One region of the Hydrogenovibrio crunogenus genome, then DNA from elsewhere that is predicted to be linked to it. Evidence: riboswitches for the same ligand, from Rfam matches in the RefSeq annotation. Region 1 holds a riboswitch; the other holds the start of a gene.
What was found. A riboswitch is a leader RNA that binds a small molecule or an ion and turns the genes downstream of it on or off. The one in region 1 is predicted to bind cyclic di-GMP.

Region 1 (6,873 bases):
ATTGACTGTCTATAGGATAAAAAGTGCCAGGCCTGGTTGTTTTTAATCAGGCTTATGGCGTTGACGTTGCAGAAGTTTTTGGGTAAAGCGATAAGAGAGCCACAAGGCAGGGGTTACGATACCAAAAGTAAACAGCATGGACGTCATTACTTCAGGTGCTTCACTTCCTTGAAAGTGTGTTACGCCACCAACGACCACCGCCATTAAAAGTCCATTTCGTATTGCCCGTTTCAGAGGATGGGATTGAGTTGTCATTGAATTGCTCCTGTCGTCAATGGTAAGGATTTGTCCTGACTCCATTCCTGAGTGGAACCATCATAAAGTCGCACTTGTTCAAACCCTAAGCTTTGCAACATCGGAAACAAACGCGCTGCCCGATGGGCGGTATTGCAGTATAAAATAATTTGCTGGTTTTTATCTGTTATGCCGACTTGCTCTAGAAAAGCTGTCAGTTGTTGTGCAGAACGTTGCTGGTATCCATTGCGAAAATCAACAGCCGCTTGCCACGGGAACAGTTGAGCACCAGGAATATGTCCAGTACGTTTTTCTTTAGAAGACCCTAAATATTCTTCTTTGGTTCGAGTGTCGAGTAAAGCGACCTGTTTATTTTGAATGGCCGCCATGACTTCTTGTTTGTTGGCTGTGAGTCGATCGGTCGATGAGGTTGAAGGTGTAGGATAGTTTGCAGGGGTGATTTTTGGCATTTTTTGAGTAACTGGATAACCTTTTAAAACCCATTGAACACTGCCGCCATCTAACAGAGCAACATTTTCGTGATTGAGCTTTTTAAGCTCCCAATACAGTCGGCTGGCGTCTAAATTCCCTTGGTTGTCATAAAGAATAACTTGGTCTTTGGGTGTAATCCCCAGTTGAGAGAGTACTTTGGCCATATAGTCCGGTCCACCACTCAATTGCAATCCGTTTTGTGGTTTGATGAGCCAAGCATAATTCACCCAGATGGCATTGGGAAGATGGTATTTTTGAAATTGATCTCGACTGCTGAGATCAATCAGCTTGATGTTTTCCTGGTGTTCCTGAACCCAGTCAGCGGAAACGAAAACGGGTAGCTTTGCCCAAACAGAAGAGCTGAATAATAAACATAATAATGGTAATACACGCATAAGGAGACCCAAATGTAAATTAAGAAGGAGAGAGAAGGTTCTTCAAACAGGTCAAGTAAGCTTCTTCATCAGGCATTCCTTGCTGTTGTTGCGATTGCCACAGAGCTTCGCCTAAACAGTCCATCATGGCATGTTCTGTTTCATGTACATCACCAATCTGATTTCCCAGTTGTTGATAGAGGGCTTGAATGCCTGCCGGGCGATCCAATGCGACTTGTTCTTGTAAACCAAGGTGCATCCCCATATGCAAAAAAGGGTTGGTTTCACCCAGCTCAGGCAAGTAATCATTTCCCAAATGCTTTTCATTTGTCAGCATCATGTGATATTCAGGATGCATTTCAATAACACGGGCGACCATGGTTTCCATCGCATCCATAGGTTGGTTTTGAGTTGCTTTTTGCCAGGTTTCAACATAAAACTGACGCATTTTGTCTCGTTCGGTAGTGTAAAACATAGTGTGTTTTTCGGTATTCTTGGAAGGTTGTAATTAAGTGATAGTTTAACGAAAACACGCCGGATTTGCGCAAAGTTTTTTGGATCTGGTATGCGTTTTAGCATGATTGGGTGTGAGAGAAAACCAGTGTAAAAGCGGCGTTCACAGTTATTGCACATTTAAATTGGCTTTAAAATTTTATACTAAATACAATACACGGAGTAAAGTAAGCATTGACGTTAGTAATGTGTTATTGCGAGAAATTGTTTTCTGACGATATTTTTAAGGAAAAAAGATGAGAATTAAGAACACATCCACACAGTTTGGTTGGGTCAGTATTGTGAATCATTGGGTAACGGCCGTTTTGTTTATCGGCATGATTGCATTGGGTATTTATATGGGTTCTTTACCCAAAGGACCAGAAAGAAGTGATCTCTATGACCTGCATAAGTCAATAGGGGTGATTATTCTTGGATTGTTCTTCTTTAGACTCTTATGGCTGAAACTGTCGCCGAATCCTGAAAGTTTGTCTTCAACACGCTTTGAACATATTTTAGCGCACAGTGTGAAAGGGCTGCTGTATTTAGGGTTGGTTCTGATGCCTTTATCGGGGTGGGTGATGTCCAGCTCCGGTGGGCATGACGTGGCCGTGTTTGATTGGTTTGTCTTGCCTGCGATTGTATCTGAAAATGAGGGCTTACATGAAGCGGCTGAAGAATTTCATGAAATTTTGGGTGAGTTGATTTTGCCTGCCATTATTGTGTTGCATATAGCGGGGGCCTTGAAACATCATTATTTCTATAAAGACGCTACTTTAAACCGCATGGTTGGCAAAGAATAATACGGCAAGAATCTTGGCTCATATGATAAAGAATTTGATTCGATTATGACATTACGCTTAAAACTGATCTTAGTATTGCTTGGCTTTGGGTTTTTGATGCTTGAAGCCATGATGTGGAGCAATCAATACTTGCTGCATAACACCATGGTTAAGTATGTGGATAAGCGAGATCAGCTTCGTCTAGAGCGTTTGAAAAATAACATTGAAGTCTACATGGATGAAAAAGGGGTGTTTGATACAAATGACCTGGATTTAGACGTGTGGCAACGCTTGTTGACAGCCTCTCATCGTGTTGATTTAACGCATACCTATATTCCGATGGATATTCTCTTAGAACGAGAGTACCCTAAAATGCTACAAATTCATCCTGATGAGTTTGAGAGTCGTGTCAGTCTCATCAGCAAAGAAGGTCAGGTGATTATTGGGCCAGAGCCAACTAAAAATGGCATGGAAGAATCCATTATTGTCGATCGTGAAGAAGTCGGGCAGCTGGGGTACAACCATCGCGATGAGCTGACGGAAAAGACCGATATTGAGTTTACAGAAGATCAGTCGATGGTTTTCACTTGGGGAGCGGTTTTGATGACAGGGGTGGCGCTGTTGCTCTTGTTGCCTTTCGCCAGTCACTTTTTATCTCCAATACGAAAACTGACATTAGGGATGCGAAAGTTATCTCAAGGTCAGTTTGCAACACGCTTGCAGCATGACCGAAAAGATGAGTTCGGGCAGCTGCAACAAGACTTCAATTATCTTGCCGCCAGTCTGGAAAAAAGTCAGCAAAGTAGAAATCAGTGGATTGCCGATATTTCTCATGAATTACGGACACCGTTGACGATTTTACAGGGCAGTTTAGAGGCTATTAAAGATGGTATTCGTCCTGCTAATGAAACAAATTTGCAGCAAATTCATGAAGAAGTTTTATGGCTCAATCGGTTGGTGGATGATTTATACCAGGTCACCTTGAATGATATTGGGGGATTGAACTATAAAATGAACCCTGTTGATTTTAAACGTGTTGTGACGAGCTCAGTGGCGATGGTAGACGATGCAGCTCAAGAAAAAGGGTTGCGGTTGTCGGTGCACTTTTCTGAAGATACCTTCAAATTAAATGGTGATGAATCGCGTTTGCAGCAACTGGTCACCAACTTGCTATGGAATAGTATTGCTTATACAGATGCCGTGACGGCTTCAGGAGAACAGGGACAAGTTATAATCTCGTTAAGTCGTACTTCAAGTCATGTCATTTTTAGCATTGAAGATTCTGCGCCTTCCGTTAATGAAGATGAAATTCCATATTTATTTGAGAGATTGTATCGCACAGAAGGGTCTCGAAACCGACGGCATGGCGGTGCTGGCCTTGGGTTGGCAATTGTACAGCAGATTGTGGAAGCTCACATGGGCAAGGTTTCTGTGGCTCCGTCTGAATTGGGTGGCATAAAAGTTTCAGTAAAGTTACCGGTTTAAAAGGAATTTCGATGAGTAATGAAACCATCTTAATTGTGGAAGATGAAATTAAAATTGCCAATATTGTTCAAGAGTACCTACAAGACAGTGGTTTTAAAACGGTGTGTATTGATAATGGGTCAGACGTATTGGACTGGGTTCAGCAGCATCCTGTTGACTTGATTTTATTAGATATTATGTTGCCGGGAAAAGATGGACTGCAAGTTTGTAAAGAAGTCCGAGCCATTAGCCAGGTACCGATTATCATGTTAACGGCTAAAGTAGAAGAAATTGATCGGATTTTAGGCCTGGAATTAGGTGCAGATGATTATATCTGTAAGCCGTTTAGTCCTCGTGAATTGGTTGCACGCGTTAAGGCCTTGCTTCGACGAAGTTCTTTACGCCAGGAAGATCATGAAGATTGGCATATGGATGAAGAACGTTATCAGGTTCGTTACCATGGAAAAACGGTTAATTTATCTATGGTTGAATTTGCGATCTTAAAGTTATTGAGCGCTAGCCCCGGGCGTATTTATTCCAGAAGTCAGTTGATTGGAAGTATTTATCCAGACAATCGAGTGGTTTCTGATCGCACGGTAGACAGTCATATTAAAAAGCTACGACATAAGCTGGCAGACGAATTGACTTCAAAAGAATTGATTTACTCAGTTTATGGCGTCGGTTATAAGTTTGAGTTTCACGCTTAATGCTTAGAAGTATTGAAAAAAGGCGCTTTTTTTAAAAATTACGTAAAAAAACTATTGTTTTTTTGTATCGAATCTTTTAGTATTACCTCATCTTAATTTGATAAAGCTAAATTCGTCGCGAGGCGAAGACAGAAAGCCACGGATCTCTCTGAGATGGCCGGGTTACCTTTTTAACGACACATTTATTTAAGTGGAAACACTTAAGAACCTATCGTTATATGTTCTGTTTAGATCCTTTCTATGTGATTGGATTTCATTTAGCCTTTTAAAAAATTAATGACATGGCAGTTATGCATCAAGCCGTTTATCGCTTTTTTCATTTTGCTGATGTTGTGTTGTTTTTTAACTGCATTATCTATTGATGATTTATCAAGTTATAACCTTGTTCAGAGTGCAACTAATTTTCCTCTTTCCCATTTCTGACGTGGGAATACCACACTAGGGGGAAAATTTTTGGGGGGCTTTTTTGCCCCCATTTTTTTCTTTGATCTGACCCGTTTGATTCGCATTTCCTTCTCTAAAGGATTCCTTTAGGAATCGCTCTTAATATCAGGTATAATTCTGCCCAAAAGTATTTAACGTTCTCATAAAAACGACCAGGCCTGGCTGTTTTTTGTTATTCAAATACACCTCAAGCCCAATTAAGTAGATAAATCGATTTATGTCACTGCAATTAGAAACAAATAAAAGGCGTACTTTTGCCATCATTTCCCACCCGGACGCCGGGAAAACCACGGTCACTGAAAAACTATTGTTATACGGTGGCGCCATCCAGATGGCTGGGGCGGTAAAAAGTCGTAAAACAGATCGTTCGGCTACATCCGATTGGATGAAGATGGAGCAAGAAAGAGGTATTTCTGTTGCGTCCTCCGTGATGCAGTTCCCTTATAAAGATGTCATGATCAATCTTTTGGATACCCCTGGGCATGAAGACTTTTCGGAAGATACTTATCGTACTCTGACGGCTGTGGATTCCGCTTTAATGGTGATTGATGTGGCTAAAGGGGTTGAAGATCGAACCATTAAATTAATGGAAGTATGCCGCCTAAGAGACACGCCTATCTTAACGTTTATCAACAAGCTGGACCGTGAAGGAAAGGAGCCGATAGAGCTGTTGGATGAAGTGGAAGAGGTATTGAAAATCAATTGTGCCCCGATGACTTGGCCAATTGGTATGGGAAAACGTTTTAAAGGGATCTATCATCTTTATAATGATACCGTACGTCTTTTTGAATCGGCTGATGGGTTGAATGCCTCGGAAGGGGAGTTGATTCATGGGTTGGATAATCCTGAGCTAGATGAAAAGTTAGGCAGTCTTGCAGAAGAATTACGAGATGAAATTGAACTGGTCAGAGGGGCCAGCCATGAATTCGAGTTGGATGCTTTTCTAAAAGGGAAAATGACCCCTGTATTTTTTGGATCAGCCGTGAATAATTTCGGTTTGCAAGAGTTATTAGATGGCTTTGCAAAATATGCACCTGCGCCAGAAGGGCGTGAAGCCAGCACGCGATTTGTTAAATCTGATGAAGAAAAATTAACCGGTTTTATTTTTAAAATCCAAGCCAACATGGACCCTAAGCATCGTGATCGCGTGGCATTTATGCGAATCGTGTCTGGTAAGTATGAAAAGGGCATGAGTTTAAAGCATGTCAGGATTGGTAAAGACGTTAAAATTGCGAAAGCAATTACATTTTTAGCAAATAAGCGCGATCAAGCAGAATTGGCCTATCCAGGTGATATTATCGGGTTGCATAACCATGGCACGATTAAAATCGGGGATACTTTCACACAAGGTGAAGACCTGAAATTTACAGGGATTCCAAACTTTGCGCCAGAATTGTTCAGGCGGGCACAGCTGAAAGATCCAATGAAAATGAAAGCATTGCAAAAAGGATTAACGCAACTGTCAGAAGAAGGGGCAACGCAATTATTTCGTCCAATTATTAATAATGATTTGATTTTGGGTGCGGTTGGGATTCTGCAATTTGAAGTGGTGGCCCAGCGACTAAAAGATGAGTACAACGTGACTTGTTTATTCGAACCGGTTAATGTTTCAACGGCACGTTGGGTCATTGGTGATAAAACTGAGATCGACAAGTTCTTGGCGAAAGTTAAAGAGAACGTGGCTTATGATGCTGCTGGAGAGTTGGTTTATATTGCCCCTACTCGTGTTAATTTAACACTGATTGAAGAGCGTTGGCCTGAGCTTCAGTTTGTTGCCACACGCGAACACTGATTAAATTATCCTATCTCATATAAATTCATGCCAATCACCGATTGGCATGAATTTTTCTTCTTAAAAATTTCATTCGATCATGTTTCAAAATT
Region 2 (23,046 bases), 750 kb from region 1:
GCCATAACTATCCACCTTGTCCTGTTAACACCTGAACAGCCCATAAAAAGAACATATCCACTAGCCACAAGAAAATACTCATCACAATCACAACCGCAAACACTATCAACGTCATTTGAACCGTTTCTTGTCTTGTCGGCCAAATAACTTGCTTCACTTCTTTTTGCGCGTGCGAAAGATAACTGAACCAAGACCGTCCTTTATCAGATTGATAAAAAACCAATCCGGACACGGCAATACCACCAATCAACCCCAACACTCTAACAACGGCATGAGCATCTGAATAATAGTAGTAACCTACCAAACTCATTAAAAGTAATATAACTGAGACAACAACCTTCAATGTCTCCAGCGATTTAGCTGCCGATGGATTTTCTGCTTTTTGACTCATAATATAATAAACATCTGAAATAAAAACGACCCGTCATTCAAACAGGCCGTTATAAAATATGGCAGGGGTAGAGGGATTCGAACCCCCAACACCCGGATTTGGAATCCGGTGCTCTACCAATTGGAGCTATACCCCTGTAACTAAACTTTTCAGTTTCAGTATTCGAAAAAAAAGGGGATTATACAACCCCCTTTTTCTTTTAGCAAGTGCTAATTATTAATCAATAATTTTAGCAACAACACCCGCACCAACTGTACGTCCACCTTCACGAATCGCGAAACGTAAACCTTCGTTCATCGCGATCGGGTTGATTAACTCTACAGTCATTTGCACGTTATCACCAGGCATAACCATTTCTGTTCCTGCTGGTAGTTCACATGCACCTGTTACATCTGTTGTACGGAAGTAGAACTGTGGACGATATCCTTGGAAGAATGGTGTATGACGACCACCTTCATCTTTTGATAGTACATACACTTCTGCTTCGAACTTAGTATGTGGTGTTACTGTACCCTTATGAGCAAGTACTTGACCACGTTCGATATCTTCACGCTTAGTACCACGCAATAGGATACCTACGTTATCCCCTGCTTCACCTTGGTCAAGCAGCTTACGGAACATTTCAACACCTGTTACAGTTGTAGTTGTTGTTGGACGGATACCGACGATTTCGATTTCTTCACCAACTTTTACAACACCTGTTTCAACACGACCTGTTGCAACCGTTCCACGACCTTGGATTGAGAAGATATCTTCTACAGGCATTAGGAATGGTTTATCTGTTTGACGTGTTGGTTCTGGGATGTATGTATCCAATGCATCTACCAAACGACCGATTGATGGCTCACCAATTTCTGATTGATCACCTTCGATAGCTTTAAGAGCTGACCCCATGATTACCGGTGTATCATCACCTGGGAAATCATAAGTATCTAGAAGTTCACGAACTTCCATTTCTACTAGCTCTAGCAATTCTTCATCATCAACCATGTCAGCTTTGTTTAGGTAAACAACGATGTATGGCACACCTACCTGACGAGATAGAAGAATGTGCTCACGCGTTTGTGGCATTGGGCCATCTGCTGCTGAACATACTAGGATTGCACCGTCCATCTGTGCCGCACCTGTGATCATGTTTTTTACATAGTCGGCGTGACCTGGGCAGTCTACGTGAGCATAGTGACGTGTTTCTGACTCATACTCAACGTGTGCTGTTGAGATAGTAATACCACGCTCACGCTCTTCCGGTGCGTTATCGATGTTAGCGTAGTCTTTTGCTTCGCCACCGAATTTTTTACCTTGTACAATTGTTAGAGCCGCTGTAAGAGTTGTTTTACCATGGTCAACGTGACCAATCGTACCAACGTTTACGTGCGGCTTACTACGTTCAAACTTTTCTTTTGCCATGATGCAAACTCCGTTAAAACAGCGACAGACTTTTTACAAAGCCACGCCCGCCTAGTGAAAAAATCAAATTCTGGAGCTCTCAACCAGGATCGAACTGGTGACCTCATCCTTACCATGGATGCGCTCTACCTACTGAGCTATGAGAGCAAATATTAAAAAGGCCCTCACCATCAACCTACATAAAACAATGCAGACCAACAAAGAGAGCCTTATAAATTGGAGCGGGTAGGGGGAATCGAACCCCCCTCATCGGCTTGGAAGGCCGAGGTAATAGCCAATATACGATACCCGCATAATGTAAACACAATTTAAAATGGTGGAGGGTAGTAGATTCGAACTACTGAAGGCATAGCCAGCAGATTTACAGTCTGCCCCCTTTGGCCGCTCGGGAAACCCTCCCAATCAAATTGATGGAGCGTATTTTAAAGCAAAACGCGTTAGTGTCAAGAGAAAAACCAGAATTTTTCTATTTTATTAAATTCAGTTCATTCACCTGCTTACTAGAAGCTTACTTTAAAGGGTTTCGAGCAATCAAAGCGCCATATATCCACCCTATTCTGGCTAGGACAACACCTTCACTTTGTTGAACTAAAGAGTATATTAAATCGATAAGTAATTAAGATTCAAGACCTTATCGAATAATTTTATCTTTAAAAGCTGTAAAGCATGCTGTCGAATCTGAAACTTGTATCACTAGATTACGAGGATTAATGAACGTTTATTCTGCAAAATCCAAGCGCTCCTGCACAGACTCAATTCCCTTGGCAGCGCACACTTCATCCTTTTCACCACCGGGCGCACCACTGACACCAACAGCCCCAATCCTAACGCCGGCCGCTTTAATAGGAACACCACCTTCCATAACAATCAAACCATCAATATGATTCAACTCCGGACGTATATCCGCCCTTAACTGACGGAACACACCTGATTTAATACCTGACATGACCACCATATTCGCTTTTTCTTGAGCAATTTGTAATGTAAACCTGGGTGCAAGATCATCTCTCATAGCTGAGCGCAGCACGCCATTGCGATCAACCACTACAGCACTGACCTGATACCCTTGTTTTCGGCAAGCCAATATACTGGACATCGCAATGTCATTTGCAATACCTAACCCAATAGTCTTAGTGGTAACCACGTCGTTTGCAAAAGCATGCCCCATAATGACAAATAAGAACATCCCAATGACTTTGCTTATTTTCACTTCAACCCCCTTTTTAGTAAAACAACCAAAATCTTATCTTTTTTGTATTTCAGCATAAGGTTTTGTTTAGAATGTGCAATCACTTTGAAATCAGCGGTATGCCATATGCAAACAGACTGCCAACTCGACCAATTTAAAATACTGTATCAAGATGACTACCTCGTCGCAGTCCATAAGCCTGCCGGGTTACTCGTGCACCGCTCACCAATAGATAAGCATGAAACACAGTTTGCAGTACAAATGACTAGAGATCAGATCAAACAAAAGGTCTACCCTCTGCATCGATTAGACAAAGCAACATCAGGCTTATTATTGTTTGCTCTTGATTCTAACACCGCACGATTAATGGGACAGCAATTTGAAGAACATACCATTCAAAAACAGTATCTAGCGATATGTAGAGGGTGGATGAATGAAACCGGTGAAATTACTCATGCGTTAAAACATAAATTAGACAAGCTGGGCGATCGTCATACACAAACCAACAAACCTCCCCAGGAAGCCCTCACAAATTATGAGCGCCTGGCGACGACTGAAGTCATGTATAAAATGGGAAGATTTGATTCCCAACGTTATTCTTTAGTTAAGTTAATGCCAAAAACAGGGCGAAAACACCAACTACGTCGACATTTAAATCACATCAGCCATCCTATTATTGGAGATGTCAAATATGGAGATCGCCACCACAATCATTTTTTCAATACGTGGTTAGGACAACACCGACTTTATCTAGCGGCGACCAGTTTAACGTTCAATCATCCAAAAACCAATCAGCAGATGACTCTGAACGCGCCTCTTGAATCAAGCTATCAAAAAGCAATACAACATCTGAACTGGCAGGAAGAAACGGTCAATTACACAACTTCATAATGACCGTTTTATTTTGATTTAGTCGAATTGGCTGAACCCATGCCATCCATCTAATGAAGGGAAGCTTGAAAACGTAGCATGACCCCCATATCATCGGAACCATACAGCTTGGTTTTCGCTTCTTTAACACCCAATGACATTTGCCATTGTTCCCCTTTAGAAATCAATAAATTGCTATCGACCAGGTTAAACCCCATAACAATATTTGATTTATCATTTCCAAAGCGCAAAAAATCAACAACCGTTACGCTTTTCCGAGCCTGACAACAATAAGGCTGCTCTATCTCAACGGAATAAGCAGAGCTATTTAGCGTACGAAGGTTAACCTTCGCTTCTACTTCAAACATGTTTTTTAAAGACCCACTTACCGCATGAAATGTCTGCAGTAATTGAACACCAAGATTATCTTTTGTATCAGCCAATGCATCGGGCGCCCCCATTGTCATTAAGCTAATACAAGCGACCGTCAGTCGAGCCTGACGGTTTATTTTTTTACAAACAACATCTTCATCTCCTTGAGAGAACTCAAGCGAAACGTGTGTTGAAGAGTGGTAGAAAGTACTGGTTTGCAACCTGGCGATCTCAAACATTGAGACCCATGGCTTTCCGTCCCTGCTTCACAACAAGTTTGGCAATTAAAAACTTTCATTAGAAAGAAAAGGAATACCTGTTGTAATCCACGGCCGGAAAAATGGGAACAAATCAATCATACAAATGCCAAGAAACGCATTTTCTAATCAATTTGGCAACCTGGCGATCTCAAACCTTGAGACCCATGGCTTTCCGTCCTTGCTTCACAACAAGTTTGGCAAAATTTTCTGTCTAATACCGGTAACAACAATTAAACATTGTTTTCGTTACTTGCAAACTATTCTACTTCTTTTTAAAGTAACATCAACTACTTAGGTATTTTATTTTTTTATAGCAGTCATTAAGAAACCTTTAAGAAACCATTGAGACCTCTACAGTAATGCTTCTGCGCTGATTATGTCAGCCTCTTTTTTGAAACTTAATTTTTAGGATAATGAAACTCTGGTATGTTTTCGTTATCATACGCTAACGATAAATGACTGAAATATAAATATGACTCACTGGCAATCACTTTTACAATTTGATCAAGAACACATTTGGCACCCTTATGCAAAAATGCCGGCTGATACTCCCGCCATCGGCGTTGCCAAAACCCAAGGTTCCATCATTACCTTATCTGACGGCAAAGAATTGGTAGACGGCATGAGCTCATGGTGGGCCGCTCTTCATGGCTACAACCATCCTGCCATTCAAAAAGCGATGATTGACCAAATCGAAACCATGCCGCATATTATGTTTGGAGGCTTGACCCATGAACCTGCCATTGAATTGGCAAAACGTCTCATCAAACTGACGCCCCCGCCATTACAAAAAGTATTTTTCACGGACTCCGGTTCCGTCGCGATGGAAGTGGCTATTAAAATGGCTATACAATATTGGATTAGCTTAGAACAACCTCAAAAAAATAAACTCTTAGCACTCAAAAATGGCTACCACGGGGATACGTTTGCCACCATGTCAATCTGCGACCCGGATAATGGCATGCACCGTTTATTTAACAGCACATTGCCCCAGCACTTTTTTGCGCCCGCTCCGCAAAAAGGGTTCGATATTGACTCGGACAATCAAGACATTGCCGAATTTAAAACATTACTTGAAAAACATCACACTGAAATAGCCGCGGTGACCTTGGAACCTATTGTGCAAGGTGCTGGAGGGATGCGTTTCTATCGCCCAGACTATCTACGCCAAGTTCGTGAACTGTGCGATGAATTTAACGTATTACTCATTGCAGATGAAATCGCTACCGGGTTTGGGCGAACCGGAAAACTATTTGCCTGCGACTGGGCCAACATCAGCCCCGACATTATGGCACTAGGCAAAACATTGACTGGTGGGAATATCACGCTGGCGGCCACTCTGGCCACAGAAAAAATCAGCGACACCATTAGCCAAGGCCAACCAGGCCTGCTCATGCATGGTCCAACCTTTATGGCCAACCCGCTTGCTTGTCGAGCTGCATCCTCCAATATTGATGTATTATTAGCCTCCCCATGGCAAGAAAATATTCAACGGATTGAATCGCATTTCCTCAATACGTTTCACTCTTTAAAATCGCTACCTGGTGTTGCCGATACGCGAGTGTTAGGAGCAATAGGCGTCATTGAACTGGAGCGCAATGATTTAGGTGAAACCATTCAACATCTGGCTGTTCAAAACGGCGTCTGGATTCGTCCTTTTGGCAAACTTATTTATACCATGCCAGCCTACAACATTCCCGCAGACCAACTCAAGCAATTAACTGAAGGACTAAAAACCGCCATCACTCAAGCGCTGCAGCGCTAACGAAGATCGCCTATCCAAATCTTTAAATGAATGAGTGCTTTCTTTTTGAATGACTTCAATTAAAATTGAAGTCTTCGCATCTTATGCTTCTTAATATAGGTCTAGCATGGACAATAGTTTCAGTGAATTTCTCGATTTATTAAAATCATTAATCAGACAACCCAGTGTCGTCGGTGCAGAACATTCTTTTTTTAGAGTACTGCAACGCGAGCTGGAAGAGCGTGGTGCCAAGGTCACTTGGTATGAAGGCTTACTGGTAGCGCAAGGAAATGCGCCGGAAAGCTGTCACTTTTCAAGCCATATCGATCGTCACGGACTCATGTGTACAGGACCAAATGAATTCCAGTTTGCCGCTTTCATTGCCGGAAAAATGACCGACCTACTCGGTAATGATGTCAGTAATGAACTGAAAATGACCTTAATGAACCGTTTTGAAAGCACACCTGTTTTAGCCTACGAACCCTGGTCAGGTGCTTACCGGGGGTCAGGGACGATTAACAATGCTTATATTTGTGAATTTCGTAATAACTTAATTTTTGAGGTTGAAGGCTTAGAACATTTGGTTGCTGGAACGCCTGTCGGTTTCCAAGACAAACTCAAAGTAGATGATGGGTTGCTGTCTGGTCAGCTCGACAATGTTTTGACCGCCGCCATGCTGGTGCATTTATTCAGTTTGGGATATCAGGGAACGGCCTTTTTTACCGCAGAAGAAGAGTCGGGTGGAAGTTGGCGTTATTTACTGGAATGGTATCGCCGATTTGGAGACCCGACCAATAACTTATATGTGTTAGATACCAGTCCTTACCGTAATCGAGAAGAAGCGGACAAACAATTGGTGGTGCTCAGAAACAAAGATGAACATGCCGAATTTCATCTAGAAACCACTCAGGATTTGGCACGACTTTGTTTTGATCTCGACATTCCCTTTAGTTTTAAGGATCAATATATAGAACACCTCAACCAACAGACATTAGGCTCAGATCAAGCTCGAATGAGTATTGGACGCACAGAGCTGGGTAGAATCACCGCCAATGCAAATGGACTGGTGCACGGCACCACACTCCAAATTCCGACTACCGGTTATCACACCATGAATGAAACCGCTTCCATTGAAGCTTGTGAAGCCTTCTTAAACGTTCTTATGCATCTTGCAACCCTGAAACCTTAAACAAAAAAACGACCAGGCCTGGTCGTTTTTTTGTTTAAGACGGAGAGTCACACCCAATCAGAAGATCATTCAACCGATCAATGGAATGACTTAAAAAGCGTTATGGCGCAACAATCTCGAAATCATGAGACATTTCGACAGAGTGCTCCAACATTTTGGACACCGAACAATATTTTTCAGCCGATAAGTTGACCGCTCTTTCCACTTTTTTAAGATTTAAATCTTGTCCAGTAATTTTAAAATGCACATGAATTTTCGTAAACACTTTGGGAATGCTGTCGGAGCGCTCAGCGGTGATTTCAACCTGACAATCGTCAACCGCCTGCTTACTCTTTTGCAACATCATGATCACATCAATGCTGGTACAGCCACCCAATCCAAGCAACACCATTTCCATGGGGCGCGCGCCTTTGTTTTCACCACCGACTTCAGGCGCCGCATCCATCAATACGGAGTGCCCACTTTCTGTTGTGCCTTCAAAGGCCATTCCACCTTGCCATTTAATGATTGTTGCCATCTTGTTATCCTCTATTCATCATCCGTATGGTCAATTAAGTCTTCAACCACCACTATCTTAGGTTTAGGATAATAGTTAAATTCCGACGCAGACGCAATGGTATAGGCGCCCATTTGTTTCGCAATCAAAATATCACCCACCGCTAATTCCGGCAGTTCAATGTCTTCATCCACCACATCGACACTGTCACAGGTCGGCCCAGCCAACACACTCGGATAAAAATCGCCTGTCGGATCAACCGGTTTTAAAGGGGCAATCGGATACTTAGCATGATCATACATTTGACCACTCAACGCCCCATAAACGCCATCGTCCAGATAATACCAAGTTCGAGCACCACGTTTCGCTTTCCCCACCACTCGAATGACTTCAATCATCGAAGGCGCTGAAATGAATCGACCCGGTTCCGCAAACACCTTCACGGAAGCTGGCAATTCAGCTAACGCTTCCATAATTGGCGCACAAAAATCTTCGATCGGCATGACCGGACCTTGATAGGACACCGGAAAACTGCCTCCAATATCGAGCCATTTCCAATGAACATGGGACATTTCTTTCATGGCCGAAATCGAAGCCTGCACCGCGTTCACTTGGGCAAAAGGCGACAAGGATTGCGATCCCACGTGGAAAGACAAGCCCGACACGGTTAAGCCATTTTCCATCGCTAAATTAACCAGGCCTGGCAATTCTTCCAAGGCCGACCCAAACTTACGGGATAAATCGACAATGGCATCCTGGCTGCGGAAACTGACCCGTATCATCAATTCCACTTCATCTTTATACGGAATAAACTTCAGCACTTCATCCGGGTTGTCCACCACAAACCGGGTGCACCCGAAATCCAACGCATGACGAATTTCACGGTCTTTTTTAATCGGGTGAGTGTGAATACATTGATGCCCTTCAATGCCCAACCCTTTAACCAAGTCAACTTCTCCTGACGTGGCCAAATCAAAACTGCCTCCCAGTTTTTTCAACCGACGAATCACGGCAGGGTGTGCGAGTGATTTAATGGCATAAAATAACTCAACCCCAGGCAACGCTTTTTGCAAAGCACTGTACTGGTATTCCACTTCTTGCAAATCCAAAACCAGAAAAGGCGTTTCATGCTGTGTCAGCAAGTCCCTTAAGGTTGAGCGGTCAAACTGCTCAAGTTCATCCGGGTGCGTCTGTTCTGCAAAATGTTGGACGAGTTCTGCTGTATTCAATTTATGTTATTCTCCAAAAGGCCGAATCAGCCTGTAAATTAATGTATTGCTTATGCTTGTATTGCTTGTTGTAAGTATTTGGGCAGTGCAAAGGCCCCAATATGTAATTCCGGCGTATAAAAACGCGTTTCAATCGCCGCGGCGTCATAACGTGACCGAATGACGTCAACGGACTGTTGCTTTAAACTCAGATCATTCGTTGCCCAGGCAAACGTCATAATCCCACCCACGTATGTGGGGACAGCGGCCGAATAAAAACTCGACTCGTTGAATAACGGTGACAAACGCTTAAACGTCGTGGTGACTTCATCCGCCTGCATAAAACTGACCCCGTTTTGCGCCACGAACAACCCGCCATCGTTCAAACATGACTGAATGCCTTGGTAAAAGCGAGAGGTGAATAACACTTCTCCTGGGCCAATCGGGTCGGTTGAATCGGAAATAATTACATCAAATTTTTCCGTGCAGTCAGTCACAAAATCCACCCCATCAGCGATCACTACGTTAGCCTTCGAGTGTTCAAAAGCACCCGCTGAATGCTTAGGCAGGTATTGCTTACACATGTCAATGACTTGCTGATCAATCTCAACCTGAGTCACTGTGTCGACAGTTGGATGTTTCAACACTTCACGCAAAATCCCCCCGTCACCGCCGCCGATAATCAACACTTTCTTAGCGTTGCCATGCGCGAACATTGGGACATGCGTCATCATTTCGTGATAAATGAACTCATCTTTTTCCGTGGTCTGAATCACGCCATCTAAAGCCATCACCGTCCCCCACTGATCATTTTTGAAAATGATCAAATGCTGATGCCCGGTATCGACTTCAAACAGCACCTCACTCATCACAAACTGCTGTCCCCAGGTTGGATAAAGCGTTTCTAAATACGTATTGGTTGTTTTAGCTTTGGTTGTCATCAGTGACTTCCCCGCGCAGAATATTGTCCACCCCGACTTTACTCGGCGTGAAAGCGGCTTCTAACACTTCAATGGCCTTGGCCGGTTCCGAATCACCGCACATAAACACGTCAAACGCCGCATAGTTTCGCTCAGGCCAGCTATGTACACTGATATGGGATTCAGCCAGAACGGCGACTCCTGAAATACCCCCATTGGGTGTAAAGTGATGTAAGTGAATGTGCAACAATGTCGCCTTCGCTTTTTCAACCGCTTCACGCAACGCTTTTTCCATTAAAGCAAGGTCATCTAAATGAGACGCCCCCCAAAAATCTGCAATTAAATGCGTGCCTGCAAAGGTTTTACCGTCTCGGCAAATAAAATGATCTAAAGTTTGATCCTCAATCGCCTGGTCATGTGTTGGCCAGGTGTCATCAATCACGGTGGTTTTTTCAATCACTTCAAAGTGGTCGTTACCCGTGACCAGGACGTTTTCTGAATTTGGCATGTAAGGAGTACCTTATAAAACACCCGCAAAAAAGAAATGTATACGGATGAATGATTAATATTAGTTCACAAACAAAGGCGTAGTTTGATGAACCCCAACCACGTATGCCTAAGTGACATCACGTGAGGTATAACCATTTTTCTTTTGGAAAAAAGGAGAGCGTATTATTCCCCTTTTTTAATTCATTGCAAGTAATTTTTTCACTCTATTTAAAGATTTTTCAAACCGTCTTAATTTCTTTAAAAAGTCACTAAGAATCAATTGGTTAAAATAGTGATACTACAATCATTTTTTGAAAGAAGCTCGTTCATTACAATGGAATTATTTTGGTTTGCATTTCAGGATTGGACAATGCCGTTGAGAAGAAAGAAGGGTTGAATTTGAGCGCATTTCAGCCACTGTTGCTTGCAGATTAAGATCATTCGGAGACAACTTTAAACCACATTGTGCTGCTTTAAACGCTGCTTTATGACATCCTTCCGCTTGTAATACATAAGCATAGTTATTCCACATCTCTGCGGATTTAGAAAATTCCGACATGATAGAACTAAAAACCTCTAATGCTTTCGCCGTTTGCCCTTGCTGATAATACAAGTTGGTTAATGCCAACCAAGCATTTTTTTGCTCAGGCCAAGTGCGCGTTGCGGTCAAATAGGCTTTTTCAGCAGCCCTAAACTGTTGCACACTCTCTAAATCATAAGCCGCTTTTAACCAAGCCGGATACTCCGCCGTGGTCGGTAAGTGGGATGGATCAGTAATAACCAAGCCCCAATAATTTGAACGAAGCCAAGTTTGTTCAAAATTTGACAATGAGGTTTGCCAGCGACGGGTCGTGCCTGAACGTAAAATCATGGTTGAGCTAGCGAGATCATACCCAACCACCACCGAAAAATGCCATACCGGATAGCTTTCAAGCCCCAAATTTTGCAACACCAATACTGGGTTACCTGCTTCGACTTCTTTTAGCAATGCATCCATACTAGGATTGATGACATAGGCCACTTGCCCATATTGTCGAGCAGCCGCCATAACTTCTAGCTGAAAGCTCCCCTGCCGTTCGGGCACATAGATGGAAGGCGTTAAGGTATCGGGAGAAACCTTTATTTTCTGATAATTAAGAACTGTTGCCAGTGCCGCCGGACCACATTGATATTTTTCCTGAGGAAAAAACGGGACATCGGTCAACTCAACCGTTGGTTTGACAGGCATTGAAGAACGCTCATATAACGCCTTGGTTTGCGGAGCGGTTGCGCACCCGGATAATAATAAAAAGGATAAAAGCAAAACACCCGGCAAAAGCCGGGTGTCTATATTGAAGGATAAGTTCATTTTACGCTAGTATTTAATCAACGGAGTGAACAAATGGGAAGACATCTGTCGCACCGATAACATCCGTTATAATAAAGACAAGAAAAATTAATACCACTACACCCAAAATATCACCACCGGCAGGAACCTGTTCCATCTGATGGTTCAATTGAGCCACCTCTGCATCCGTTAAAGCGGCCACACGCTGTTGGACTTCTTCTGGCGAAACCCCCATCTCAAGAAACTGAGATTGAATGTCTTCACGCTGCATCATGGCGTTTAACTTAGCACGCTCTGATATCATGGAAGATTCTTGAACCAGTTGCTGCGTATTTAACATTGCTGCCTGTACAGGAAGTGTAATCACACTTAATAACGACAGTAACACACTCATTGCGATTGTCTTTCTCATTTTTCAGCTCCTTTTTATACTACGCAATTTTAAGATTATCACGTAAAACGAAACGAAGTCAATCAACTTACAACTCTGCTCAAACGTTTAGTCAGATTACAAATTGAATAATTCTGCCAATTTTTCACCTGGGTTATCGGCTCGCATAAAGGCTTCACCCACTAAGAAGCTGTTCACTTTATGTTGGCGCATTTTCGCAACGTCTTCCGCACCCAGGATGCCACTTTCGGTAATCACGATACGATCATCTTCAATCATATCCAACATACGAATAGTGGTTTCCAATGACACATCAAATGTATGTAAATCACGATTATTGATACCAATCATCGGTAATGGCAATCTTAAAGCGCGCTCCATTTCTTCTTCGTTATGCACTTCGACCAAAACATCCATTCCTAATTGTAAGGCAGTTTCCGTAAGTTCATATAGTTGCGCATCACCAATGGCGGCGGCAATCAATAAAATACAGTCCGCACCAATCACTCGCGCTTCATACACTTGATAATCATCCACGATAAAATCTTTACGAATAATGGGTAAATCCACCGCGTCATGAACCTGTTTCAAGTATTCATTCGAGCCTTGAAAAAAATCTTGATCTGTCAGTACCGACAAACAAGCCGCGCCATGCGCTTCATAACTCTTGGCAATCTCAACCGGATCAAAGGGGTCGCGTAAAACGCCCTTGCTCGGAGAAGCTTTTTTGATTTCAGCAATCACCGCTGACTGCCCAGCATCCAACTTAGCTTGCATGGCATCGGCAAATCCTCGCGTGGGAGAAGTTGTCATCATCAACGCCTTTTGTTTCATTTCTCTCAGTGAAATGCGATCGCAGCCGGCTTGAATTTCTTCCAATTTACGGAAAATGATTTTCTTTAAAATATCTGGTGTTTGGTTCATGTTCTTATTCTCAATTCAATCAATGACTGACATTAGTGTGTAAAAAACTGCCAGGCCTGGCAGTTTTAATGAGTGATACGCTTATGCGAAACTTTGCGTTTTTTCGATAAACTGATTAAACAATGCTCTGGCTTGACCATTGGCAATCACGTTTTTAGCCATTTGTACGCCTTCGGCATAAGAGCTTGCCACGCCTGATACGTAAATGGATGCGCCGGCATTCAAACAAACAATATCCGCTGCTGCACTGTGATCGTTCGCCAAAACCGCATGAATGATATTCAAACTGTCTTGGGCTGAATCAATTTTCAATTCACTTAAATCGGGATGGTCAGCATCGTACTCAGATGGATCAAGTGTCCACTGAGTAATAACGCCATCTTTCAGTTCCGCTACTTCCGTTAAGCTGGCAATACTGATTTCATCCAATCCATCCTGTGCATGCACAATCATGACATGCTTTGACCCTAATTCCCTTAACACCTGTGCAAATGGCATTAGCAGGTTAGAATCATAGACACCCAACACTTGGGCTGGCGCTTGAGCCGGATTCGTTAATGGACCAAGAATATTGAAAAGCGTTCGAACGCCAATTTCTTTACGCACGCCAATGACATGTTTCATCGCACTATGGTGCGCTGGCGCATACATAAAACCGACCCCGATTGTCTCAACACACTCGGCTACTTGTTCTGGGCTCAGATTTAAATTCACTCCGGCTTTTTCTAATAAATCGGCACTGCCTGATTGACTGGAAACCGATCGACTGCCATGTTTGGCGACTTTTGCGCCGGCTGCTGCTGCGACGAAAGCTGACGCTGTCGAGATATTAAAGGTATTGGCGCCATCCCCACCTGTTCCGCAGGTATCGACCATATGAGTTTTATCAGCCAAAGTCACTTGAGTCGCTAAAGAACGCATCACCGATGCTGCAGCCGTAATTTCTTCAACCGTTTCACCTTTCGCTCTTAATGCAACGAGAATGGCAGCAATCTGTGCAGGAGTCGCTTGACCAGACATCAACATCTGCATCACCCATTCCATTTGCTCGGCTGTTAAGTCCTGTTTATTTAAAAGCTGTTCCAGCGCATCTCGTAATTGCATAAGCGATCCTAGTATCAAATTATGGTCGTTGATCTTTCTGTTCTAAAAAATTCTTTAACATCGCATGACCTTGTTCGGTCAAAATCGATTCGGGATGAAATTGAACCCCTTCAATTGGCAAAGAGACATGGCGCACTCCCATGATCTCGTCAACCCCGCCTTGTTTGCATTGTGTCCAAGCCGTTACTTCCAAACAGTCGGGTAATGTTTCCTGCTCTAGCACCAAAGAATGGTAACGCGTTGTTTCGACCGGGTTCTGCAATCCTCTGAACACGCCCATATCATGATGATAAACAGGAGACGTTTTTCCATGCATCACTTCTTTGGCTCGGATCACGTTGGCACCAAATGCTTGCCCTATGCTTTGATGCCCCAAACACACGCCTAAAATCGGAATTTTACCGGCAAAGTGTTGGATTGCGGCAATTGAAATACCTGCTTCATTCGGTGTACATGGACCGGGGGAGATAACCAGGTAATCCGGTTTCATTTTTTCGATGGCTTCAATCGTAATTTGGTCGTTACGATACACTTCCACTTCCTGACCTAACTCACCGAAATATTGCACCAAGTTATAGGTAAAAGAATCGTAATTATCAATCATCAGTAACATAACTTTTTATCCTTTTCCTATTAACGATGTCCAGCATCTGGGTTATCGGTTTTGAGGCCTTTGGTCACAAATTCAGCGGCTTTAAAAATCGCGCGCCCTTTATTCATGGTTTCATCCCATTCTGACTGTGGTACCGAATCCGCCACGACTCCGGCACCGGCTTGCACAAACAGGCGCCCATCTTTTATCACCGCGGTTCGAATGGCAATGGCAGTATCCATATTGCCATGCCAACCCAGATAACCGACCGCGCCTGCATACACCCCTCGTTTAACCGGCTCTAATTCATCGATAATTTCCATCGCTCGAATTTTCGGCGCACCAGAAACTGTGCCCGCCGGGAAGGTAGCTCGCAGCACATCAATCGACGACATGCCTGGTTTGGCTTGACCATTGACGTTTGACACAATATGCATCACATGAGAATAACGCTCAACAATCATTTTTTCAGTTAACTCAACCGAACCGACATTGGCAATACGACCGACATCATTCCGGCCAAGATCAATCAACATCAAGTGCTCTGCCAATTCTTTCGGGTCGGACAACAAATCCTCTTCCAAAGCCTGATCTTTTTCCGGTGTCAAACCTCGCCGACGTGTACCGGCAATCGGGCGGACTGTAACGGTATTGTCTTCCAAACGAACCAGAATTTCAGGCGAGGAACCGACAATCTGTAAGTCACCCAAATCTAAAAAGAACATATACGGTGACGGGTTCAAATATCGGAGTGCACGATAGAGATCAATCGGTGCCGCATCAAAATCTACCGACATTTGCTGAGAGATCACGACCTGCATTGCGTCTCCCGCTAAAATATATTCTTTAATTTTAGCAACGGCTTGCTTAAAGGCTTCCTCTCCAAAACTGGAAACAAAGTCCTGTTCGGTTAAAATCGTCTCTTTCGGTAAATCATTCGGAACCGACATCGGTTGCTGAATCAACTCAGCGATTTCAGCCACGCGTGCTTCGGCTTTTGAATAGGCATTTTTCTGACTTAAGTCAGCATGTACGATGACATGAACCTGTCCACTCAGGTTGTCAAATACAACAATTTCTTCAGACACTAACAGCTGAATATCCGGAGCTTGAATATCATCTTTTTCCGGCTCTGATGCCTGTAGACGACTCTCGACATATCGAATGGTGTCATAACCAAAATAGCCCACCAGCCCACCAGTAAACGCCGGCAGACCTGGCTGATGGAAGACTTTAAAGCGAGACTGAAAAGCTTCGATCCATGCTAGTGGATCTTCAGAGACTTGTTGTTCTACAACCTTTTCGCCGTCCAACACCGTGATTTGCTGACCTTTAATCACCAAGCGTTTCGAGCAAGGTAAGCCGATAATGGAGTAACGCCCCCATTTATCCCCGCCTTGTACGGATTCAAACAAATAGCTTTGGGGCTGATTCGCCACCTTATGATAAACACTCAATGGCGTATCATAGTCAGACAAAATAGTCCGCATCACCGGCGCGGTTTTATACCCCTGATCAAATAAGGCGGTAAAATGTGTATCATTCATTTTTTTCCCCTTCCGCCGTTGATGCTAGAGCGGTCTTGCGCTCAAATCTTTTAAGCTGAATCGTTTGGTAGAGACCTGAAAAAGAACACCAGAAAGGCTTCGCCAGCACTGTCAAAAAGGCTTTTAAAAACGATTTCATTTCAGGTCACTCTCCTTGCTTAATGATTATTTAGCCGCTAAGTAATTTGGCAATTCCATAAAAGAATCCATAACGGCATCCGGTTCATAGTTTCGAATATCTTCACCATGATTATACCCATAAGTCATGCAGAAAATATGGAAGCCAGCCGCACGAGCTGCTTTCACATCAGACTTTGAATCACCGATCATCAAAGCATTTTCCGGTGATACCCCTAATAATTCCGCAGCATGCAGCAAAGGCATAGGATGTGGTTTTTTCTCTTCACAGGTATCGCCGGAAACCACGACTTCAAAAGAATCGTAAAGTCCTTTGTCTTTCAGAAGCGGAATGGTAAAAGCGGCGGCTTTGTTCGTCACACAGGCCACACGGTAGCCTTGTGCTTTCATCCACTCAATTCCCTCAACGACGCCCTCATAAACACAACTGCGTTTAGAAGTATTTTCTTTATAAAGCTCAAGGTAAATAGGGTATGCCTTCTCCATCAACGCTTGATCCGGCATACCATCGACAGAGTTAATCAACGCTCTTTCAACAAGACGCTGAACACCATTTCCTACCCAATTGCGCACCGCTGCTTCGCCCCGGACAGGCATATCAAGCTGCTTCATCATTTCGTCAACGCAATAAGCCAAATCCGGCACACTGTCAATTAAGGTTCCATCTAGGTCAATCAAGATGAACCCAGGTTTTATTTTTTCTTGCGACATAGTTTTTCCAATGTATTAATCAGGTTATCCAACCCATTCTTTTACTTTTATTAGAACGACAAAACGCCAGCGTTGACTGGCGTTTATTGAATCATTCAGCGCTTTAGCTCAAAAGGATTAAGCCTTAGCAAGCTCATCGCGCATTTGCTGGATAACCGTATCATAACGGTTTGCATCACTTGCATTTGCCTTACCGAAGATACCTGAACCAGAAACAAACGTATCACAACCGGCTGCAGCAACTTCTGCGATATTTTCAACTTTAACACCGCCATCAATTTCCAAGCGAATATCACGACCAGACTCATCAATCATCTTACGTGCCGCTTTTAGCTTTTCCAACGCTTGAGGAATAAAGGCTTGGCCACCAAACCCAGGGTTAACAGACATGATTAGAATCATGTCAATCTTATCCATCACGTGCTCAAGGTAACTTAGAGACGTTCCTGGGTTAAAGACCAAACCAGCTTGACAGCCTTCTGCTTTAATTAACTGTAACGAACGATCAATATGCTCAGATGCTTCTGGATGGAACGTAATGATGTCCGCACCGGCAGATGCAAAGTCACCAATCAAACGATCGACTGGCTTCACCATCAAATGCACATCAATCGGTGCTTTCACGTCTTCTTTAACCATGAAGTTCTTCAAAGACTCACAGACCAATGGCCCGATGGTCAGGTTAGGAACATAATGATTATCCATTACATCGAAGTGAACCACGTCTGCGCCAGCAGCGATGACATCTTTGACATCGGTTCCAAGTTGAGCGAAATCAGCTGATAGAATTGACGGCGCAATCCAGTTTTCTTTCTTAGCCATTTTTAGAATCCTTTTTAAGAAACAAATTAAATTGCAGGCATTTTACCAGACTCCTTGTTTTTTTAAAAAGAAAACATCATTTTAGCTCATTGTCTGCAGTGGGCTTTTCAAGGTACTATCAAAAATCTGATTTTCCAGGAAGGACAAAGTTTATAAAACTCTCTCCTAAACGGTTTATTTTAAGATAAAATTCGTGCGTAAGCGCCCGTTTCAATGAAATGGGATAAGCACTAAAGTTTCTACTTTTAGTTTGTCTGTTAAAGTAAAAAGAGGTTTCGGCATGGACCAGTACCCTGCAGTAAGAGGAATCAAACGAAGTATTCGCATGAGTGAGATCGTTGGTCTCATCATTATTGCCATCGCCACCGTCATTGCGGGGATCCAAGAAGTCTGGGTCATGATAGAGAATATGAGAGTCACACTGGGTGACTTACTTTTGCTTTTTCTTTACCTTGAAGTGCTAGCGATGGTCGCGATCTACATGGACTCAGGGAAACTGCCCATACGATTTCCGATGTACATCGCCATTATTGCCCTCGCCCGTTATCTGATACTGGACATGAAAAATCTCACCGAATGGGAGATGATTGCGGTGGCTACCACCATGCTGATGATTGCCGCAGCGGTCATTATTTTACGATATGGACATTTGAAACTGCCCTACTCCGACAGAAAACAGCTTGAAGACAACCTAAAGAAATAACTGGAAGAGATTGTATGCAACCACTTTTCGAATCAAATTTAACCAGCTTGCCTTTGATCAACAAAGGGAAAGTACGCGATTTATATGACATTGATGAGAATCACTTACTCATTGTCACCACTGATCGAATTTCCGCATTTGATGTGGTGTTGCCAACGCCTATTCCAGGAAAAGGGCGTATTCTGACGGAAACCGCACAGTTCTGGATGAAAAAAGCCAGCCACATTCTGCCAAACCAATTAGCAGATGACATGCAACTTGCCGATGTGCTGACACCAGATGAACTTCTTCAATTGGATGGTCGAGGCATGATTGTGCGCAAACTGAAGCCTCTACCAGTTGAAGCCATTGTGCGCGGTTATTTAGTCGGTTCGGGCTGGAAAGAATACAAAAAGACACAAACGGTCTGTGGCATCGACCTGCCTAAGGGGCTCAAAAAAGCGCAGCAACTCCCTGAACCACTGTTTACCCCGTCAACAAAAGCGGAAATAGGAGATCATGATGAAAACATCTCCTTTGAAGAAGTGGTTAAATTAATTGGCGAAGAAAAAGCACAAAAGGTGAAGGAATACAGCTTAGCACTTTACAAAATGGCGGCTGAGTTTGCCGCTGAACGCGGCATTATTATCGCTGATACCAAATTTGAATTCGGTGAAGATGAACACGGTGTCATCCACTTAATTGATGAAGCCCTAACACCTGATAGTTCTCGCTTCTGGCCAGCAAAAACCTACCAAGTCGGCAAAAACCCAGACAGTTTTGACAAACAATATATTCGTGATTATTTAGAATCGTTGGACTGGGACAAAACTGCTCCAGGCCCTGAGCTACCTGAAGAGGTTGTGGACATGACTTTCCAGAAATATCAAGAAGCGCAAGCACGTTTAATGGAAAATCCGTAATGCCTTTCTCGAGTTTTCTTCATTATTTCAAAACCACCCAACCCGGTGGTTTTTTTATAACCGGAACAGATACCGATATTGGTAAAACATTTGTCAGTTGTACCATTGCGCAGTATTTGCTGAAAAAACAACCAGGCCTGGTCATTTCTCCACGCAAACCGATTGCATCTGGCGCATTAAGGGATCAAAACGGAGAACTGTATTCTGAAGATGCTGTCCAGCTTCACCAAGCCTGCGAAAGTCAGGAATCTCTCCAGACAGTCTGCCCTTACCTTCTTGAGCCTGCTATTTCACCAGCCAGAGCGATTGCGCAAGCCAAACAAACCATCACCATTCATGATCTTGCCTTAGCGAGCGAAGTTCCTCAACAAACCGTAGCATTTGTTGAAGGCGCGGGAGGTATTTACTCTCCTCTAGCATCAGACGGTCTCAATATTGACCTTGCAAAGCAACTTGGCTATCCGGTCATTCTAGTCGTTGGCAACCGATTAGGGTGCTTAAACCATGCTTTGCTTAGCATCAATGCGATTGAAAATGCCGGGTTAGAAATTGCTCACATTTTTGTAAATAACTTATCTGATCAAAGCGATCTTGAAAACGTTACAGACCTAGAGTCGCTCACCTCACACCCTGTCAGCTTAGTTCCATATCAAGCTCAAACCAGCTAACCCCTACTTACCAGCGACCGGTATTTTTTAAAACCGCTTTATTGGGGGCCGTTTTTTGCATCATAACCCCTCCCCAGCTTGGAAAGCTTTGCGGGGTTTTCGACGTCAAGACTAGATTATTCTGAAAACGGTGATTCGCCGTCACAAGACTGGTTCCTGTCAATTGCCAGCCCTTGCCTGTTCCATTTAAGCGCAATGTCATCGCCTCACTGTTTAGTTCTGGCGTGACTTTCAACAAGGGTAAATGAATCCCCATCAGATCGAAATCGACTAACACCATTTGCCCTTTAAGATGATTTGGCCAAGCCTCGCCACGACTTAAGCTCGCCTGAGCAAGCGCAGATGATACGTCTTTAAGAACCACATCGCCTTCCGCCGCCTGCAATATGGAAGCAGATTTAAATAGGTTGGAAAGATAAGACAAACTGAAAGTTCCGTTCATATTCTTCACGGCGACCTCGGTTGTGTCCGCCGATACCTGTGCTTCAAGATGTGCTTTCGGTGCACTGAGCTTCAGGTTAAGCACTAAGGATCCGGTTACCAGACCAACCGGATGCCACTGCCATTCAACTGTCCCTACCGGCCTATGCTGCCAAGATATTTTTGCCTTGCCTTGCCACCAAAGACCATCGACTTCTGACATCGTCATTGGTTTAGGTAAGCTTTGTTTAACCCAACTATGCTGAGCCACCCAGCTGGCAGGGAAGTGCCAAATAAGCGACAAAAGCGTCACACTTAAAAATAAAACAATGACTCCAGTCCAGCGCTTCATTTAGGTACCTCAAAAATTACTTTTGCCGTCACAATTCCCGGCTGCAAAGGCTTTAGGTCCGCCGAAAAAGCAATGAGTCCTTGCTGTTCTTGTTGAGATAACCAACGAAATAACCGTGGCGCGTTCACTTCTTTAAAGTCAACCACGACTTTTTGCCCTTGTGTTTCAATATGTTCGATTTTTTGAAAGAGATTCATTTCCCGCAGCTGAGTCTGAATGAATTGCATTAACGCTTCTGTGGTTTTCAATGTAGACGCAGGTAAGACCGGCGCTCGCTGGGCAACTTTAGGTAATTGTTCATTGAGCCATTCCCACTTTTGCTGGCTTAGCGCCAGTTTTTGCTGTGCTTGCTGCTTGACATGCTCACTTGGTAGCCAAATTAAAAAATACAAGATGGCACACAATAAAACTCCGCCCAATACCACAATAGCTCGTTGATCCCGTTGAGAAAACCCTTTCCATACCTGCAAGATTGTCTGTTTAAGGTTATCGAATTCCATCAATTACCATCTCCGCTTGAACTTGGTTGGGTTGCATACTGTTAATTTTAAGTGTCAACACGACTTTATTTTTTAGCGCCTCTGATAACGCTTGCAAGGAATTGTTATCGGGTGAATCCAAAGACAAACTCAATCGTTGGTTTTGCCATTCAAAGGCCTTTATTTCAACTTTTGGAACTTGTTTAAAAGCCGATTCGACAAGCTTCGCTAATTGTGCAGGTCCAACCTTTTCAGATTCAGACGGTTGCTTAGCAAGAGCGGTTTTCGCTTGGGCTGTCAGGTTAACAATTCGCTTAACTTCTGGAAACATTTGCTTAAACAAGCGCTCAGTTGCTTCGGTGAGCTGTTGCTTTTCGATGGTTTTCTGGTGTGCCTCCATCCAGTTCTGAGCCACTAACAACAGCAGCAACAAACCAAAAACAGCAATGACTTTGCCCCAATTTTTGACCCAAGTCGTCGATTTTGAAAATGGTTGATAGTGACCTTGGCGCAAACCAAGAGATTTAAGAGACTCCAACACCGGAAAGGCAGGAGACGCTTTTTGCCACGTTATGTTTTTAAAGGAAACCAATGTAAGCCAGTCAAGCGGAATCGCCATCCCCGTCCACTGACCTGTTCGAGCCAAACGGTGCGTTTCTGTTTCAATATAGTAAACGGTAGACGACTCATTCTGCTTTTCGGGAAAAGGGCATTGAAAACAATCTGGAACCAACTGAGCACTTGCCAAGCCTTCTGAAACTAACGTCTCCGTCCATTGACTCATCCGTTCATTCGACACAATCGCAACCTGTATTAAGCCAGCATTGTCCCCCGTCTGTTCACGGTGCAACACCGCAATAAAAACCTCCTCGATGGGTTGGCTAATTTCTTCCTCCAACGCATAAGGCAAAGCTTTCATCCAATCTGATTTGCGCTTTCCAGGAACAACTACCTGAGTTAAAAGTACCTGTTGAGTTGGCACCCATACCACATCAGTCAAACTGTCCTTTTCCCGGTTCGACACCCTCAATTTGCCAGACACATCAAACCAGGCACCCGCCTTTTTCGCTTGTAAGTTCTGCCGAGTCAACTCCGGTTGCATTGCTTTTTTATCCATTATTTGTCATACCAAACCATCTTTGAATTAAGACGACATTATTTTCATTTTCTCTATAGAGAAGCGTATCCACTTGCTGTTGGACAACTCCATAGTTGAACCGCCCTTCTAATAAGAAAAAGTGCGTCGCCACGCTCACCACGTCATCCTGGATGACAGTTGCAATTTCTTTGGTGTCCAACCCCGTCTGTTGTGCTAAAAAACGTCTAAACTCTGCCACGGAAGTAGCAGGGTCAGTCTTTCTCTGTTCAATCCAGGCCTGGGAAACCTGATCGTTCATCCAATCTGCCAAAGCACTTAAAACCAGCTTGGGC

Region 2: another riboswitch for cyclic di-GMP. It lies ahead of GHNINEIG_RS01415 (hypothetical protein); the one in region 1 lies ahead of GHNINEIG_RS05135 (peptide chain release factor 3).

The regions. Positions count from the first base shown of each region.
Region 1 covers NZ_CP032096.1:1,064,352-1,071,224, forward strand. Annotated here, with positions in the region: gene GHNINEIG_RS05105 (hypothetical protein) at 43-255, opposite strand; gene GHNINEIG_RS05110 (sulfurtransferase) at 252-1,121, opposite strand; gene GHNINEIG_RS05115 (DUF1841 family protein) at 1,141-1,575, opposite strand; gene GHNINEIG_RS05120 (cytochrome b) at 1,850-2,395, shown strand; gene GHNINEIG_RS05125 (ATP-binding protein) at 2,441-3,859, shown strand; gene GHNINEIG_RS05130 (response regulator) at 3,871-4,545, shown strand; cyclic di-GMP riboswitch class I at 4,641-4,715, shown strand; gene GHNINEIG_RS05135 (peptide chain release factor 3) at 5,207-6,781, shown strand.
Region 2 covers NZ_CP032096.1:307,887-330,932, reverse strand. Annotated here, with positions in the region: gene nusG (transcription termination/antitermination protein NusG) at 1-5, opposite strand, end outside; gene secE (preprotein translocase subunit SecE) at 8-391, opposite strand; tRNA gene GHNINEIG_RS01450 (tRNA-Trp) at 451-527, opposite strand; gene tuf (elongation factor Tu) at 608-1,798, opposite strand; tRNA gene GHNINEIG_RS01440 (tRNA-Thr) at 1,870-1,945, opposite strand; tRNA gene GHNINEIG_RS01435 (tRNA-Gly) at 2,016-2,090, opposite strand; tRNA gene GHNINEIG_RS01430 (tRNA-Tyr) at 2,113-2,197, opposite strand; gene GHNINEIG_RS01425 (GlcG/HbpS family heme-binding protein) at 2,517-3,008, opposite strand; gene truC (tRNA pseudouridine(65) synthase TruC) at 3,114-3,878, shown strand; gene GHNINEIG_RS01415 (hypothetical protein) at 3,929-4,468, opposite strand; cyclic di-GMP riboswitch class I at 4,443-4,521, opposite strand; cyclic di-GMP riboswitch class I at 4,620-4,698, opposite strand; gene GHNINEIG_RS01410 (adenosylmethionine--8-amino-7-oxononanoate transaminase) at 4,962-6,254, shown strand; gene GHNINEIG_RS01405 (peptidase M42) at 6,361-7,422, shown strand; gene GHNINEIG_RS01400 (OsmC family protein) at 7,523-7,939, opposite strand; gene GHNINEIG_RS01395 (type III PLP-dependent enzyme) at 7,951-9,147, opposite strand; gene speE (polyamine aminopropyltransferase) at 9,198-10,067, opposite strand; gene speD (adenosylmethionine decarboxylase) at 10,051-10,554, opposite strand; gene GHNINEIG_RS01380 (PA2778 family cysteine peptidase) at 10,876-11,883, opposite strand; gene GHNINEIG_RS01375 (DUF6627 family protein) at 11,897-12,274, opposite strand; gene trpC (indole-3-glycerol phosphate synthase TrpC) at 12,371-13,177, opposite strand; gene trpD (anthranilate phosphoribosyltransferase) at 13,259-14,281, opposite strand; gene GHNINEIG_RS01360 (anthranilate synthase component II) at 14,301-14,894, opposite strand; gene trpE (anthranilate synthase component I) at 14,915-16,420, opposite strand; gene GHNINEIG_RS11650 (hypothetical protein) at 16,413-16,559, opposite strand; gene GHNINEIG_RS01350 (phosphoglycolate phosphatase) at 16,586-17,269, opposite strand; gene rpe (ribulose-phosphate 3-epimerase) at 17,387-18,091, opposite strand; gene GHNINEIG_RS01340 (phosphate-starvation-inducible PsiE family protein) at 18,372-18,794, shown strand; gene GHNINEIG_RS01335 (phosphoribosylaminoimidazolesuccinocarboxamide synthase) at 18,809-19,696, shown strand; gene bioD (dethiobiotin synthase) at 19,696-20,364, shown strand; gene gspN (type II secretion system protein N) at 20,372-21,136, opposite strand; gene GHNINEIG_RS01320 (type II secretion system protein M) at 21,133-21,636, opposite strand; gene gspL (type II secretion system protein GspL) at 21,623-22,732, opposite strand; gene gspK (type II secretion system minor pseudopilin GspK) at 22,725-23,046, opposite strand, start outside.